3 regions of the Desulfatitalea tepidiphila genome follow, and region 2 is predicted to be linked to each of the others. Evidence: riboswitches for the same ligand, from Rfam matches in the RefSeq annotation. Region 2 holds a riboswitch; each other region holds the start of a gene.

Region 1 (5,256 bases), 2.1 Mb from region 2:
TGGTGAACCAAGATAAATAACCAAACCGCTGGAGAATGTCAAACAGGCAATTTGAGTTTCATCGATTCCAACTGAAGGCCATTCATTAAACCCGGCGTGGGAAGAACAGGTGGCCAGGGCCACGTGCGCCACCCACGCCTGCCATCTCCGTCGCAATACGAGCTTTTTATCAAACGCCTTCTGTAATGCATGCCCTTCAGGGTGCATCACATTCAGTTAGAATTGCTCGGGCGCGGCCGATAGGTCGACCGCGCCCGAGAGCTTTGAAAGTGTCGGTAGCAGGACGCCTATGGCATGATGGCGGTGATATACTCGGCCACGATTTTGCCCATGTCGTCGGGCAGCGAACGATCGGTCGAGCCATACGCATACGATGCGGCCCAAGGGTTGTTGCTGCTGTTCAGGGGCTCTTCCCGGACCACCTGTTTGGTGCCGCCGTCGATCAATTGCAGGTCGACATTGATATAGGAACTGCCAGCAAAGACGCCTCCCCACATACGTGCGGCGCCGCTGACGATGCGCAGATCGGTGACCTTGGCTTTGACGAGCAGGGTGTCGCCCTTGGTTCTCTCATTCAGCTTCAGCATGGCGACCTTGTTAAACCGATTTTTCATCTGCAGGGCGGTCAATAGACTGTGCTGAAGGGTGCTGGTCGCATCGGGATAGTCCTTGGCGATTTCCGGCGTGGTTTCAAATGCATAGCAGAGGACGTCGGCATATTTCTTGGAAAGTTTGGCTGCTGAAGGCGGTGGCGCTTCGGCCTCTTCGGGTTGGGCCTGCTGACCGCCGCAGGCATAAAGCGAGACCATCATCAAGAGCGCGGTTCCCCAAACAAACATCTGTTTCATCCCAAGACGTCTTTTCATTCAGTTTCCTCCTTTTGGAAATAGCGTTTGTAATAATCAAGGATTGAACGGCCGCTTTCATATGTTGCAGCATCATATAGTATCGGACGATATCGGAACAAGTTTAGAGATTCTCCCGTTGGCGGCAATATCAGCGGCAAAACTGCGTCCACTTCTTTGCCTCTGCCGTTTATTCGGTTTACCGTCGTTGGCGATCCTATCACATGGAGGACGGCAAGTCCTTTCACTGTGTAAAGGTTTTTGACATGGTACTGCCAAATCACTCCTGACCTGATTTTCCCGAAGTCATTCTAAGACATAGAAAATACGATGGAAAAAATTGCTCAGCAAACGGGGCATGATGGCATGCCCTTTGCGCTGCCTGCCATCGTGTATTCCGGGACAATCGTAGGCTCAATGCCGATAACAACCCACACCATTCTTTAGGAGAACCGAATGAAAATTTTATCAAAATCCATCATGATTTCTGTCCTTGTCGTTGTACTTACAGCTCTCATTTCAGTACCCGGCGTCATGGCTGCGGAAAAGCTGCGTTACAGCAGTTCCGCCCAAGTCAATGATGTATTCAGGGGCGAAGGCGTCAGCCGTTTTATCAAAGAGACCGGTTACGAAGTGGACATGTTCGTTTGCTCTTCCTCATCGGCTTTGCATCGACTCTTCAACGGTGTTTGCGACATCGCCAGCAGCGCCGAACCCCTGGCGCCCAACCACGCCGAATTCGGTTACGTTGAGACGCCGTTTTGTAAGGTGCCCATGATTGTGATCACCAATTTGGAGACACCAGTCGACAATATCAGCGAAGATCAGTTGCGAGCCATTTTTTCAGGAGAAATCACCAACTGGAAGGAAGTTGGCGGTCCGGACCACGATATCATCGCCATCACACCGGGAAAAGATACCGCCGCATTCAAAAACTTCTCCATGCTGGCCCTCAAGCGCAGCGAAGTCAAATATGATTTTATGGCCTATCGTTCTACGATGGTCGTCACCTCGGTCGCACGAATCCCTTGGAGCATCTCCTTTGTCACCAAGGGTTCGGCCGACCGTGATGCGGCCATCAAGATATTGAAGGTTAACGGGAAATTCTTTAAGGACAAGGATTATCCATATATTCAGACTTTTTCATTCGTGACCCAGGGAGAACCCAGCGGTCCTGTAAAGGCCTTCATCGACTTTGCCAAGTCACCGGCAAGCCAGCAAAGAATGAAAGAAAGCGGCATCGTTCCGATTTCCTACTGATCCATACGAAGTGAAACTCGGGGCGAACTGAAACTGAGGATTGAATCCTTAATGGATGCTGTCGAGCCAGAATCGTTGTGTCTTCAACAAAGCGCTTGACTTGCCCGCGATAGATATTGTAGCAAACCTGTCATCGAAGCGGCCCTTGGCCTTAAAAGGGAAGACGGTGAGAATCCGTCGCGGACCCGCCGCCGTAACCGGGGACGAAAGCTGCATCATGCCACTGTCCGTAAGGATGGGAAGGCGCAGCCGGTAGGACAATCCGGAAGCCGGAAGACCTGCTTTGACCATCGTAGAACATCATCGATCGACTCGACCCCTCGTGGCAAGGGGGTGGAGGGCTCCATTCAGGGATAAAAAACGGTATCCCCGGGCCTGCTTGCAGGTCCGGGGATTTTTTTTGGAGCAGGATGTTGGCTTCAGCCGCATCGGGGATGGTGCCAAAGGCCTTATCAACATGGCCTGTTCATGCCAAAGGACAGGGCCGCCGCAAAGGAGTGACAACATGTATGGAAAGAACTTGACCCGATGGGTGTTCACCGTTTTGGCTCTCTGTATCATGATCGGCCCCCCGGCGCAGGCAGGCGCACACGGCGCCACGGCGCCCAAAAAAGTCGGGATTCTTCTGGTCGCCTTCGGCTCCAGCGAAGCTTCCGCCCAGGTTTCCTTCGATAACATTGACCGGGCAGTACGCCAGGCTTATCCCCAGGTGCCGGTGCGTTGGGCCTATACCTCTCACATCATTCGCGCGAAACTCGCCGATCAGGGCAAAGTTCTCGATTCTCCCGCCATGGCCCTCGCTCGCTTGCATGATGAGAAGTTCACCCATGTGGCGGTGCAGTCCCTGCACACCATTGCCGGCGAGGAATACCATGAACTGCGTCGGATCGTCGGGGGATTCCAAGCCATGGCGCTGTTTGAGAAGATCGTCATGGGCCATCCGCTCATGGCGACTCAGGCGGACATGGAAGCTGTCGTCGACACGATTCTGGCGAATTTGCCGCAAGCACGTCGGGCCGATGAAGGCGTGGTGTTCATGGGCCATGGCACCCATCATCCCGCCGATGCAGGTTATGCTGCCCTGATGTATCGGTTGCAACTCAAGGACCCGCAAATTTTCGTGGGAACGGTCGAGGGCTATCCGGACGTGGAACTGATCCTTGGGCAGTTGAAGCAAAGAAAGATCAACAAGGTGTATCTGATGCCCTTCATGTCCGTGGCCGGGGACCATGCCAAAAACGATATGGCGGGCAGCGAAGATGATTCCTGGGTCAGCATCTTTACCGGCGCCGGGATTCAATGCGTGCCCATTCTCAAGGGGACGGCGGAGTACGACGGCTTTGTGAAGATATGGGTCGCCCATGCGGGCGAGGCGTTGAAGGCGCTGCATTGATTCGCGGGTCGTAGAAATTGGAATACTGAAGTTTGAAAATAGCAAAGTTGAGGTACTCTGCCGATTTATGATGAAGGCGGCATCCAACGGCTATAGGGATCCATGCCTCCGGTTTCAACGATTACCGATATGGCCGCTGCTGTTGGTGCTGGCTCTGTTGCTGGCCATGGAGATCGTTCTGGCGACGGGGAGCGGATTCATTCAGGTCTCCTATCCAGATGTGGTGCGCATTCTGGCGGCACGCCTCTCCGGTGCCGAGGGGTTGATCTCCCGTCTCGATGAACTGGCGCCGGTGGTGGTTTTGGAGGTGCGGCTGCCCAGAATTCTGGCCGCAGCCGTCGTGGGATGCGGGCTCGCGGTTTCCGGTACGATCTTTCAAGGGATTCTGCTCAATCCATTGGCCGATCCCTATACCTTGGGGGTCTCATCGGGAGCCGCGTTCGGCGCGGCCATGGCCTTATGGTTGAACCTGGCGGTGATAGGCGCCTGGTCCGTGCCGTTGTTCGCCTTCGCCGGTGCCCTGGGAACGTTGCTCGTGGTGATCTGGCTGACCGCCAGCAGCGGCGACCTGTCGTCAGCGAGCCTGATCCTTTCGGGCATCATCGTCGCCGCCATTTTGTCGGCAGGAGTGAGTTTCATCAAATATTTGGCCGGCGAGGAGGTGAGCATCATCATCTTCTGGTTGATGGGCAGCTTCGCCTCCAAGACCTGGACCGAGGTGGGCATGGTGGCCGCAGTGGTCGGAGCGGGATTGGCCATCACCTTGTTTTTCGGCCGCGATCTCAACTTGTTGGCCCTGGGCAGCCGTACCGCCGGTTCGCTGGGGATTTCGCCGACCAGATTGTCGATGACGATGCTGGTGAGCGCTTCGTTGATGGCCGCAGCGTGTGTGGCGGTTTCCGGGATTATCGGTTTCGTGGGGCTGCTGGTGCCCCACATGGTGCGCTTCATCACCGGCCCGGACCATCGCCGTCTGATACCGACCGCAGCCCTGGCCGGTGCATGTTTGTTGCTCCTGGCGGATACGGTGACACGGGCGATATTGCCCCAGGAGGTGCCCATCGGGGTCATTACCGCACTCATCGGAGGACCGTTTTTTTGCGTCATCTATCGCCGGCGCCAGCGACATCGACGGGATTAGAAGCCATGTACGAGCTGGATCACCTATATTATGGTTACGATGGCCAAACGGTGATCGAGGATGTGTCGCTGAATTTCGAGACCGGCCATTTCTACGGCATTCTCGGTCCAAACGGCAGTGGCAAGACCACCTTGCTCGATCTGCTGTCCGGCCATCTTCGTCCGCACGGTGGCCACATTCGCCTGGACGGCCGGGAACTGGCCTCTTTTCCCCGAAAGGCCCTGGCCCGCCGGATCGCCCTGGTGCCTCAGGATTACCGGATCAATTTTCCGTACACCTGCGGAGAAGTGCTGATGATGGGGCGCTATCCCCACCTGCCGCGATTTTCCCGCCCGACCGCCAGAGACCGTGCCGTGGTGGCAGAGGTGATCGAGCAGACCGGCCTCGGCGCCTTTGCCGATCGTTATGTGGACCGCCTGAGTGGCGGTGAACGCCAACGGGTGGTCTTCGCCCGGGGTTTGGCACAGTCAGCCGACATTCTCCTGTTGGATGAGGCCACTGCCAGTCTGGACATTCAGCACGCCATCGCCCTGCTCAATCTGGCCGAGCGGCGCGTCGGCCAGGGCGGCACGGTCATCGCCGTTTTTCAAGACATCAATCTGGCCGCCCTGTATTGC
Region 2 (5,256 bases):
CCATGATAGACGAGCTTCCATGGCAGGAGATTTTTGACGCCATCAACGATGCCATCTGCGTTCTGGATCCACGTCACCGCATCATCAAATGCAATCAGGCCATGTGCCGTCTTCTGAAGACGACCGAATCCCGGATCGTCGGAAGGCCCTGCTGGGAAGCGATTCACGGCACCGATCGGATGCTGGCGGATTGCCCGTGTCGGCGCTCGGCCGCCAGTCGCCGGCGCGAATCGTTCAACTTGAAATTCGATCAACGATGGTTCGAGGTGTCAGTGGCGCCAAGCTTCGATGAAGAGGGCCAGGTCCAACGCTACGTTCATGTTATGCGGGATGTGTCCCATCTGGCGCATGAGGAGCTGGCACTGCGTGAAACCCGCCAGACCCTGTTGACCATTCTTGACAGTATCGACGCAATCATCTACGCGACCGATCTGGAAACCCACGTCCCCATCTTCATGAATCGCCATATGCGCGACATCGTCAGTGACGATCTGAACAACCAGCCCTGCTGGAAAGCGTTCTACCACCGTGATGAACCGTGTACGCATTGCCGTGATCTGCAACTGCTCGACGCACAAGGCAACCCCACCGACCTGCATGTCTGCGAAGCGATGAACGATGAGGGAACCCGCTGGTTCCTGCATCACGACCGCGCCATCAAATGGGTGAACGGCCGCTGGGTGCGCCTGCACGTCGCCACCGATATCAGTGCGGTCAAATTCCTGGAACAGGAACGAAGGCAAACCGAAGCCCGACTGCGGCAAGCTCAAAAAATGGAGGCCATTGGGGTTCTGGCCGGCGGTATCGCTCATGACTTCAACAATATTCTATCCGCGATCCTGGGTTTTTCGGAGCTTGCCCTGGACGATGCCAACCGGGGACAATCCAATCCCGCCTTTATCGGACAAGTGCTTCGCGCCGGAGAGAGGGCGCGTGAACTGGTGCAGCAAATCCTTACGTTCAGCCGCCAGACCGAATCAGAGGCCAAACCCATCCAGGTGCAACCGATCCTCAAGGAAGCCCTTAAATTGCTGCGTGCTTCGCTCCCCTCCACCATCGAGATCGAAAGCGCCATTCAATGCGATGCGGTGGTCCAGGCCGATCCCATTCAAATCCATCAGGTCATCATGAATCTATGTACCAATGCCAGCCACGCCATGCGTCAATGTGGCGGCCGGCTCGAGGTCTCCCTGAGAGAGGAGGCGTTGTCCGGCGAAGAAGCCCAGAAATACCCAGGTCTGCAGGCGGGTCGTTATTTGAAGATGGTGGTGGCCGACACGGGACATGGCATTGATCCCAATAACTTGGAGAGAATCTTCGACCCCTATTTCACCACCAAGGAAAAAGGGGAAGGCACAGGCATGGGACTGGCGGTGGCACAAGGCATCGTCCACGCATGCGGCGGAGCGGTCGGCGTGGCGAGCACGCCCGGGAAGGGTACGACCTTCACCATTTTTCTTCCGATCATCCAACAGGGCTCCCCCGTCCACATGTCCCATGAAAACCTCGTACCGATTGGTCGGGAACACATCCTGTTCGTCGACGACGAAGCCCCCCTCGCCGAATTGGGCAAGGAGATGCTCGAACGGTTGGGCTACCGCATGACGGTCCATACCAGCAGCGCCAAGGCGCTCTACCTTTTCGAACAGCAACCCGATGCCTACGATCTGGTGATTACGGACATGACCATGCCCGGCATGACCGGGGACGCACTGGCTGAACGGATATTGGCCCTGCGTCCGGATATCCCCGTCATCATCTGCACCGGCTACAGCGAAAAGGTGACCCAGGAGATGATCGATCGTTTGGGCATTCGGGCCCTGATTCGCAAGCCCCTGGTCCGCGGCGATCTGGGCCGTGCCGTGCGGCAAGTTCTCGATGGCGAACGGCCGGCACCGATCATCTGATCGAGCAGCCGGCCGACACGCCATCGGTTTGCTCCACACGTCCAATCGCGAAGCTCCATTTTTTCTTAACCACCATCATTTCCCGGACCGGACACTTGCGCCTCTTCGAAAGTGTGCATCTCGGTGGCGATCCGTGATGCCGCCGCCAGAATCGAGAGACCGAATGCAGCGCCGGTCCCTTCCCCCAATCGCATACCCAAATCGATCATGGGTTCGAGTCCCATCTCTTCCAACATCAAACGGTGACCCTCCACGGCCGACTGGTGCCCGGAGAAAAGATACTGTTTTACTTCCGGATGAAAGCCGCACGCCAGCAGGGCCGCCGCGGTCGAAATGAACCCATCGACCACCACGGGCACCCGATGCGCGCAGGCGGCCAGGATAACCCCGGCGATGCCGCCGATCTCATACCCACCGACCTTGGCCAAAATATCTATTGGATCGGAAGAATCGGGACGATTGACCGCCAGCGCCCGGGCCACGACTTGGACTTTGTGATCCAAGGCCGCGTCGTCGATGCCGGTGCCCCGGTTCACCACCTGCCTCGGCGAAACGGCGAGCATCGCCGCCGCGATGGCCGACGACGGCGTGGTATTGGCGATCCCCATATCTCCGGTGCCCACGGCATCCAGACCCCGCTCCTTTTCTTCAATGAAAACCCGGATTCCCGTTTCCAGGGATCGCACGGCCTCATCCCGGGTCATGGCCGGCCCTGTAAAAATATCCCGCGTTCCGGAACCGACCCTGCGGGAAACGAATCGGACCTTTCCCTTCTCGTCCATATCTATGTTCAGGGCCGGTCCGGCCACGCCCATATCGACCACAGTCAACCGGGCGCCCACATGACGGGTCAACACATTGATGGCCGCACCTCCGCGAGCGAAGTTAACCACCATCTCGCGTGTCACCTCCTGAGGGAACTTGCTCACCCCGCGAACCGCCACCCCGTGGTCACCGGCCATGGTGATGACCCCCAGGTCGCGAACGGCGGGCCTTGGCCGCCCGGTTACCCCGGCCATCTTGACAGCAAACTGGTGCAGCCGGCCCAGGCTGCCCGGGGGCAGAGCCAGGCGGGCCTGGTGATCCTTGGCCGCTGCCATGGCGTTCAGGTCCAATGGCCCGATGGCTTGAACGGTCTGTTCCAGCATAAAACCTCCTTGTCGCCAAATTTTCGCAGAAGCGCATGCGCGATAAGCAATTTCCCGTCAAGCGCCCTGCGTATCGGCCGGGGCCATAAAAAAACCCCAAGCCAATATGACTATCAGCCTGGGGATTTACCGTCTCCACCAAGAACTCAAAGATATTCGGCAGGTCTTCTGACTCGCGGATCAATCTACTTCCCGCACCTTCCCGCACCGCTTCGTTCCTCAATTGGCGATACAGTGGTATTGCAGCGGGTTTCGTCCTCGCTCACAGCGGCGGGTCCGTGCCGGATTCGCACCGGCTTCCCTCTTCCGGCCCTGTTGGGCCACCGGATATCGACTTCTTGCTCGACGAGCCTCTAACATGTGGAAAGAACAGCTGTCAATCGCGAATCGCACGCAATTTTACGAGCAAGGCTCAAGAATTATTTCAAGAATTGACTATTCACGCCATTTCGGTTAGTTTAATCGAAATTGATGGTATTGCCAAGCTCCTGTATGGTCCACTTCGCGTGTTATTGCCGGCCTGTCGGCCGCAGTGCCACGTTCACCAGATCTATTGTTCCAGATCCAGCACCAGAACCATATCCGTTGGTCGCGCCCTACCCTCTTGGGCCGGCGGTTGAATGATATTGTGTGGCTGTTCATTTACCGAAACGAAAAGCATTTGCGAGGCCGCCAATGGAAACAATACTGGACAGGATAAAAACACTTCCCGGCGTTTCATGTGTTTTACTTTTCGACCCCCAACTCGGAACAATCTCCCAAAAAGGAGGCAACGAATTTACCAAGGACAATCTCTCCACCTTGAACAAGACCCTGGAGAAGTTTTATTCCTGGGGCGCAGAACTCTTCTCCGATATCGTTCAAATCCGCCTGCAATTCGCCGATTCAAACCTGTCAATAAGGCGGGCAGGCAATCATCAATACATCGTGATCCTCCACCAATCCCCCCTTGATGAAAACTTGCTCGACCTGACGATCTCACAATCCGCGAATAGTCGGCCGAGGCAAAGCGACCTATCACCCGATCAGGCCGGCGTGGACACGATCAACCAGAATGCCGCGACGGAGAACCATGGGGCGTTGCTTCGTTCAGAGCCCGTTTCCAAGCTCCTCTCCCAATTGGAAAATGCGCTCAACAAGGTCATGGGCCCCATCGCCGCCATTGTTTTCAACGATACACGTCAGGCATGGATCGGCAGCGTCGATCGAATCAATCAGGCGTCTATCGAGCGACTGGTTAACATGCTGTGCGCTGAAATCGATGACCAGGAAAAAATTGCCACCTTTAAAAACCTCATCGCACCCCATTTAAACATCCGGTAAGGGAGCATCGTGATGGCCACCGTACAAGATTTTACGAACATTAAAAATATCGATGGCGTCAAAAGCTATTACCTCGTGAAATACGATGGAAAGGGCCTCGCATTCCACGGCGACAATGCCGACAACCTGTTTCCCTTCATTGCTTTTGCGGGGCTTAATTGCGACACCATTCGTTCGTCACTCGGGTTATCCGAGTTCAAACACATGGTTTTTTCCCGACAAAGCCAAGAGGATCTCCTTTTGTTTGGCTTTAGCAACTATTTTCTGGCGGTCATAAAAGAAGCCAAGGCATCGGCCGATGACCTGGTTCTTAAAATCGATGATTTCATTGAAACCATCAAAAAAAGCAGCACCGCCAGCCAACTCCATTGAGGAATCGCCATGTCCGCATCAAACCATTTCAGGAAAATTTTCAACCCATCTGTTTTAACGATACTATTGATCATGCTCTGCGTCGGTCCCGTGACGGCGGACGCCAACGCAGAGATGGAAGCCAAGGTAAAAGCATGGGCCATCGAGTGCCAGTCGGAAATCAAGACACAATTCGAATACCTGGTCACCAGTGGAAAACTGACCATGGCCCAGATGTTCGATACGTTCTACATACCGATCCCCAACACTGCTCCGCAAAAATTCCATACGCAATATGACAGGCTTTGTGATACGGTCCTGCAAACGATACTGGACAAGTATTTGGCGAAGGACCCAAAATTGCTCTTCGTCGTAGCGGTCGACCGAAACGGCTATTTGCCGACCCACAACAGCAAATCCCAAGACCGATCCAAGCGGGTTTTTAACGATCGTACCGGTCTTGCGGCCGCTCGCAACACGCAGCCCTTTCTCTTGCAGAAATACAATCGCGATACGGGCGAAACAAT
Region 3 (5,256 bases), on a different contig from region 2:
CAATGAAGATCATTACGGCCTGGAAAAGCCCAAGGAGCGCATTCTCGAGTATCTGGCCGTGCAGGCCCTGGTGAAAAAGATTCGGGGCCCCATTCTCTGCCTGGTAGGTCCGCCGGGCGTGGGCAAAACCTCTTTGGCCCGCTCCGTGGCCCGCGCCACAGGCCGGCGGTTCGTCCGCCTCTCGTTGGGCGGGGTCCGCGACGAGGCCGAGATCCGCGGCCACCGGCGCACCTACATCGGTGCCATGCCCGGAAAGATCATCCAGTCTCTCAAGAAGGCCGGCGCCAACAACCCGGTTTTCTGCCTGGACGAAGTGGACAAGATGAGCATGGATTTCCGCGGGGACCCCAGCGCGGCCCTGCTCGAGGTGCTCGATCCGGAGCAGAACTACGCTTTCAACGACCATTACATGGACCTGGATTACGATCTGTCCGAAATATTGTTCATCACCACGGCCAATACCCTGCCCGACATTCCGTTGCCGTTGCAGGATCGCATGGAGATTATCCGGCTGCCCGGTTACACCGAACACGAAAAATACAACATCGCCAAAGAGTTCCTGGTCCCCAAGCAGATCAAGCTCAATGGCTTGACAGCCGAGCAGGTTACCTTTTCGGAAGACGCGATCTACACGATCATCAATCGCTATACCCGCGAGGCCGGTGTGCGCAACCTGGAGCGTGAAATCGCCTCCATCTGCCGCAAGGTGGCCCGCCACGTGGTCAAGACCCAGACCGATAAGCCCATACGCGTCAATGCAGCGGCCGTGCTCAAGTACCTCGGGCCACCGAAATTCAAAAAGACAGAGATCGAAGAAGAGGACCAGGTCGGCATGGCCACCGGCATGGCCTGGACCCAGGTGGGCGGCGAACTGCTCTTCGTCGAAACGCTGGTCATGCCGGGCCGCGGCCAGGTCATGGTCACCGGCAAGCTGGGCGATGTGATGAAAGAGTCGGCCCAGGCCGCCATTAGCTTCGTGCGTTCCCGTGCCGATCTGCTCAACATCGACAACAAATTCTATCGCAAGTACGATCTGCATATTCATATCCCCGAAGGCGCCATTCCCAAGGATGGCCCGTCGGCCGGCATCGCCATGTGCACCTCGGTGATTTCCGCCCTGACCCGTCGGCCCACCCGCCGCGAAGTGGCCATGACCGGCGAGATCACCCTGCGCGGTCGCGTGCTGCCCATCGGCGGGCTCAAGGAGAAGATCATCGCGGCCCACCGGGGGGGGATCAAAAAGATCATCATCCCCAAGGAGAACGAGAAAGATCTCAAAGATATTCCGGACACCATCGCCAAACAGCTGGAAATCGTCACTGTCGAGCACATGGACGAAGTATTGCCCCACGCGCTGGTGCTGGGCGAGGGAGAAAGCCTGTTTGCCAATCAGGACGCCCATTTCGACTTGAGCGGCGTGGATAATCCTCCGGACAAACACGCCCCCATCAATTAGCGCAACTGACCGGGTTCGTCCGCGGTTTTCAGCCGTAGACGAACCCGGTCGATTCCATCGATTTCCCTTCCATTGAAACTGCAATTGCCGCAGCGATTCTAACTGAGTGTGATTCACCCTGAAGGGCCTGCAGCATAGAAGTCGTTTAATAAAAATTATCGCATGGCAACGGTTGTGGCAGGCCCGGGTGGGGCAGGTGGCCAGGGCCACGTGAGCCAGCGGTCTTAGGGCCAGTTAAATGCAGACGGCGGACAAGCGGCCCAGACTGTTTGAGCGCAGCGAGTTTCCGGGCCGCCCGCCGTGCATGTTACTGGCTCTTGACCGCTTGGCGTGTGGCATCGGCCACCTGTCCCACCCGGGCCGGATTTAATGAATGGCATTCGGATAGAACTGCTGCAATTACCGCCGACCGGTTGACACGGCCCCCGTTTCAGGTTAGGAGGGGTCCGGCTGACAGGTGCGGGACGCCCCACAAAGGGACGCCCGTTAAAAGGAAAGATGGTGAGAGTCCATCGCATACCAGCCGTTGCTGTGATCGGGAACGAAAGCCGCAGCATGCCACTGTCGACACCGTGTCGATGGGAAGGCGCGGCCGGTAGGCGCAAGAGACACCGCCCGTGAGCCAGAAAGCCTGCCTGTCGATTGCCGGGGCAACCCACTGCCCACCCTGACGGATACCCGCTGGAAGCTGTCCGTATCGTTTTGGCCCGGCCGAACGCGCCAAGGGAAGCGATACGCAGGTGCCTGCGGGTTTTTTACGCCCACCTTTTCGTCAGGTCCCTCTGTCGTCGATTTTTCTTCCGGATCGTTCGGCCCTTTTCCTCGGTTCATTCATGCAGGAGCAAGCGGTCGATGCAACAGGACAAAGCCTTTGGACAGCTCATCACCCGGCTTATCCAGAAAGGGGACATGACCCGTGAAGAATCCCGGGACGCCTTTACCCGCCTTATGAAAAACGACACTACGCCCATGCAACAGGGCGCCTTTCTGGCCGCCTTGCGCGCCAAGGGAGAGACCGCCCAGGAGGTGGCCGGCGCCTGGGAGGCGATCTACGAGCTGGATACCACCAAGGTGCGTTGCGGGACGGTGAGTGATGCTGACACCCCCCTGATGGAGAACTGCGGCACCGGCATGGACGCCTTCAAAACCTTCAACATCAGCACAGCTGCGGCCATCGTTGCCGCCGCCGCCGGTGTGCCCATGGCGCGCCACGGGTCTCGGGCCATCACTTCGGTGTGCGGCACGGTCGACCTGGCCGAGGCCATGGGTGTGGATGTCGAATGCGAGGCCGACCTCGTGGCCCGCAGCATCGCCCAGGCCAACATCGGCTTGTTCAACGGCATGAGCGCCCGGATCCATGCCCAGGCCCTGGGACGCATCCTTTCCCAGATCCATTTCGGTTCCCCGCTGAACATCGCCGCATCCTTGGCCAACCCGGCCCGGCCGCGTCATGCCGTGCGCGGCGTATATGCCCGCGACGTGATGATACCGGTGGCATCGGCCATGCGGGCGATCGGCTACCGAAGGGCGCTGGTGTGCTGCGGAGAGATCGCCGACACCGGGCGCTGTATCGACGAGGCCTCGGTATGCGGCATCACCTGGTGCGCCGAACTCGATGAAGCGGGGTGCATCCATGAGTATGCATTGTCGCCATCCGCCCTGGGCCTGGATGCCATCGACCCGGCCGATCTGGTGCCCGCGGCCGATCTGCCCACCGAAGCCCGGCGATTCGTGGCCCTGATTCGCGGGAAGAAGAACGGTCTCGCGGGCCGAAGGCAGGCCGTGCTGCTCAACACGGCCCTGATCCTCAAGGTGGCGGGCAAGGCTGCCACCGTCGCCGCGGGGATGGAAAGGGCCCTCGCGGCCATGGACCGCGGAGACGCCTACCGGACCCTGGAAGCCTGGGTGGCGTGTCAGAACAGGGATCCAAAGCGGGGATTGGAACGGCTGCGAAGCCTGACGGCGCCGTAAAACGCCCAATATCTGCGTTGCGCTCATCCCGTGGTCCTTGCGGCGTACGACAAGTACGCCTCAGGACACTGAATTTCGCGCGCCTTGATCTCGAGCGTTTTACGGCGCCGTCCGATATCGGCTTTTTAATACTCCGTCAAACCGGGTCAGCTGAACACAGGAAAGGTGAAGGCAGGTTCGCCGAAGGGGCAGGAAAGGAGAAACGGCATGAAACTGGTATTGACCGCTCCCGGCCTCCTGGAGACACGGGCATCGGGAAGGCCGGCGGCCCAGGATGGCATGACGCGGCTGACCGTCGAATACTGCGGCATTTGCCGCACCGATGCCAAGATGTGGCGCACCGGGCATAGGGACTTGGTGTTGCCCCGGGTGCCGGGGCACGAGGTCGCGGCCCGGGACGACAACGGCCGCCTGTTCACGGTGTGGCCGGGCCACGCTTGCGGACGATGCCGGCATTGTCTTGGGGGTCGCGAGAATCTTTGCGACGGTATGCAAATCATGGGCTTTCACTTCGACGGCGGTTTCAGCCGCCACCTGCTGGCGCCCACCGCCAGCCTGATTCCGGTTCCCGCCGATTTGCCAGCCCACCTGGCCTGCTTCGCGGAACCAGCGGGATGCGCCCTCAATGCCTTGGAAAAACTCGGCCTTGGAGCCGGCGAACGCCTCGTCATTTTCGGCGGCGGAACCCTGGGGTTGATCGCCGCCCTGGCGGCCCGGACCATGGGCGCACAGCCCCTGGTGATTGAAAAGAATCCGGACAAGATCGCCAAATCCGAGGCGTTTCGGCAGATATCGCAGGTCATGGCGCGCAGCGCCGCTCCCCAGGACGATGAGTTCGATGCGATGCTCAATGCCTGCCCCGATCCCGAGGCGTTCGTCCAGGGACTCGTCCGGCTGGCCAGGGGCGGACGCTGCGCCTTTTTCAGCGGTCTGACCGGGGGCGGGCGGCTTCCGGCCGATGGGATCAACCTGATCCATTACAAGGAGGCCGCGGTTTTCGGCGCCTATGGCCTCACCCGCCGTCACATGGCGGCGGCCCTGGCGCTCATCGGCCGTTATCCCCGCGCCTTCGAGCTGCTCGTCGAAGCGATCGTGCCGCCCCAGGATGTGGAACGGCGGTTCTGCGATCTCCTCGACGGCCGGAGCTTCAAAACCATACTGGATTTGCGATGAGGGATTCTAACTGAATGCCATTCACCAAATCCGGCCCGGGTGGGACAGGTGGCCGATGCCACACGCCAAGCGGTCAAGTGCCGGTAAAATGCACGGCGGGCGGCCCAGAAACTCGCTGCGCTCAAACAGTCTGGGCCGCTTGTCCACCGTTTGCATTCAACCGGCACTAGCGACCGCTGGCTGACGTGGCCCTGGCCACCTGCCCCACCCGGGCCTGCCTCAACCGTTGCCATGCGAATTTTTTATCAAACGCCTTCTGTAATGCATGCCCTTCAAGGTGAATCACATTCAGTTAGAATTGCTGATTTGCGATCGATCGACGGCTGAGGCTAAATGCGGTTTTTGATGGCGAACCGGACCAGGTCGGCGGTGCTTTTCAGCCCGAAGTTCTCCATGATGGTGTATTTGTGGAATTCAACGGTGCGGGTGGAGATTTTCAGGATCGTGGCCACCTCCTTGACGGTGCGCCCCTCGGCGATCAGTTGGAGCACCTCGCGCTGGCGATGGGTCAGGGCCACGCGTTCGCCCTCGGTTCCCCGTGGTTTGCCCTTCTGGTACTGCAACAATTGACCGGCCAGGATGGGTGTGATGTAAGTGCGGCCCTTGAGCGCACTGTTGATGGCGCTGATCAGTTCGGTGGGGGCGGCGTGTTTGAG

The links. Region 2 has a riboswitch for cobalamin ahead of cobT (nicotinate-nucleotide--dimethylbenzimidazole phosphoribosyltransferase). Riboswitches for the same ligand answer to the same signal wherever they lie in the genome.
Region 1: another riboswitch for cobalamin. It lies ahead of DFT_RS14170 (sirohydrochlorin cobaltochelatase); the one in region 2 lies ahead of cobT (nicotinate-nucleotide--dimethylbenzimidazole phosphoribosyltransferase).
Region 3: another riboswitch for cobalamin. It lies ahead of trpD (anthranilate phosphoribosyltransferase); the one in region 2 lies ahead of cobT (nicotinate-nucleotide--dimethylbenzimidazole phosphoribosyltransferase).

What each region holds. Positions count from the first base shown of each region.
Region 1 is NZ_BCAG01000003.1:2,145,881-2,151,136, reverse strand. It holds gene DFT_RS14185 (DUF4410 domain-containing protein) at 288-866, opposite strand; gene DFT_RS14180 (substrate-binding domain-containing protein) at 1,302-2,105, shown strand; cobalamin riboswitch at 2,225-2,405, shown strand; gene DFT_RS14170 (sirohydrochlorin cobaltochelatase) at 2,665-3,498, shown strand; gene DFT_RS14165 (FecCD family ABC transporter permease) at 3,644-4,639, shown strand; gene DFT_RS14160 (ABC transporter ATP-binding protein) at 4,645-5,256, shown strand, end outside.
Region 2 is NZ_BCAG01000003.1:72,690-77,945, reverse strand. It holds gene DFT_RS05010 (PAS domain-containing sensor histidine kinase) at 3-1,907, shown strand; gene cobT (nicotinate-nucleotide--dimethylbenzimidazole phosphoribosyltransferase) at 1,973-3,055, opposite strand; cobalamin riboswitch at 3,197-3,398, opposite strand; gene DFT_RS05000 (DUF8082 domain-containing protein) at 3,731-4,378, shown strand; gene DFT_RS04995 (hypothetical protein) at 4,388-4,750, shown strand; gene DFT_RS04990 (hypothetical protein) at 4,760-5,256, shown strand, end outside.
Region 3 is NZ_BCAG01000001.1:306,758-312,013, forward strand. It holds gene lon (endopeptidase La) at 1-1,456, shown strand, start outside; cobalamin riboswitch at 1,895-2,109, shown strand; gene trpD (anthranilate phosphoribosyltransferase) at 2,309-3,427, shown strand; gene DFT_RS01420 (alcohol dehydrogenase catalytic domain-containing protein) at 3,635-4,600, shown strand; gene DFT_RS01425 (response regulator) at 4,930-5,256, opposite strand, start outside.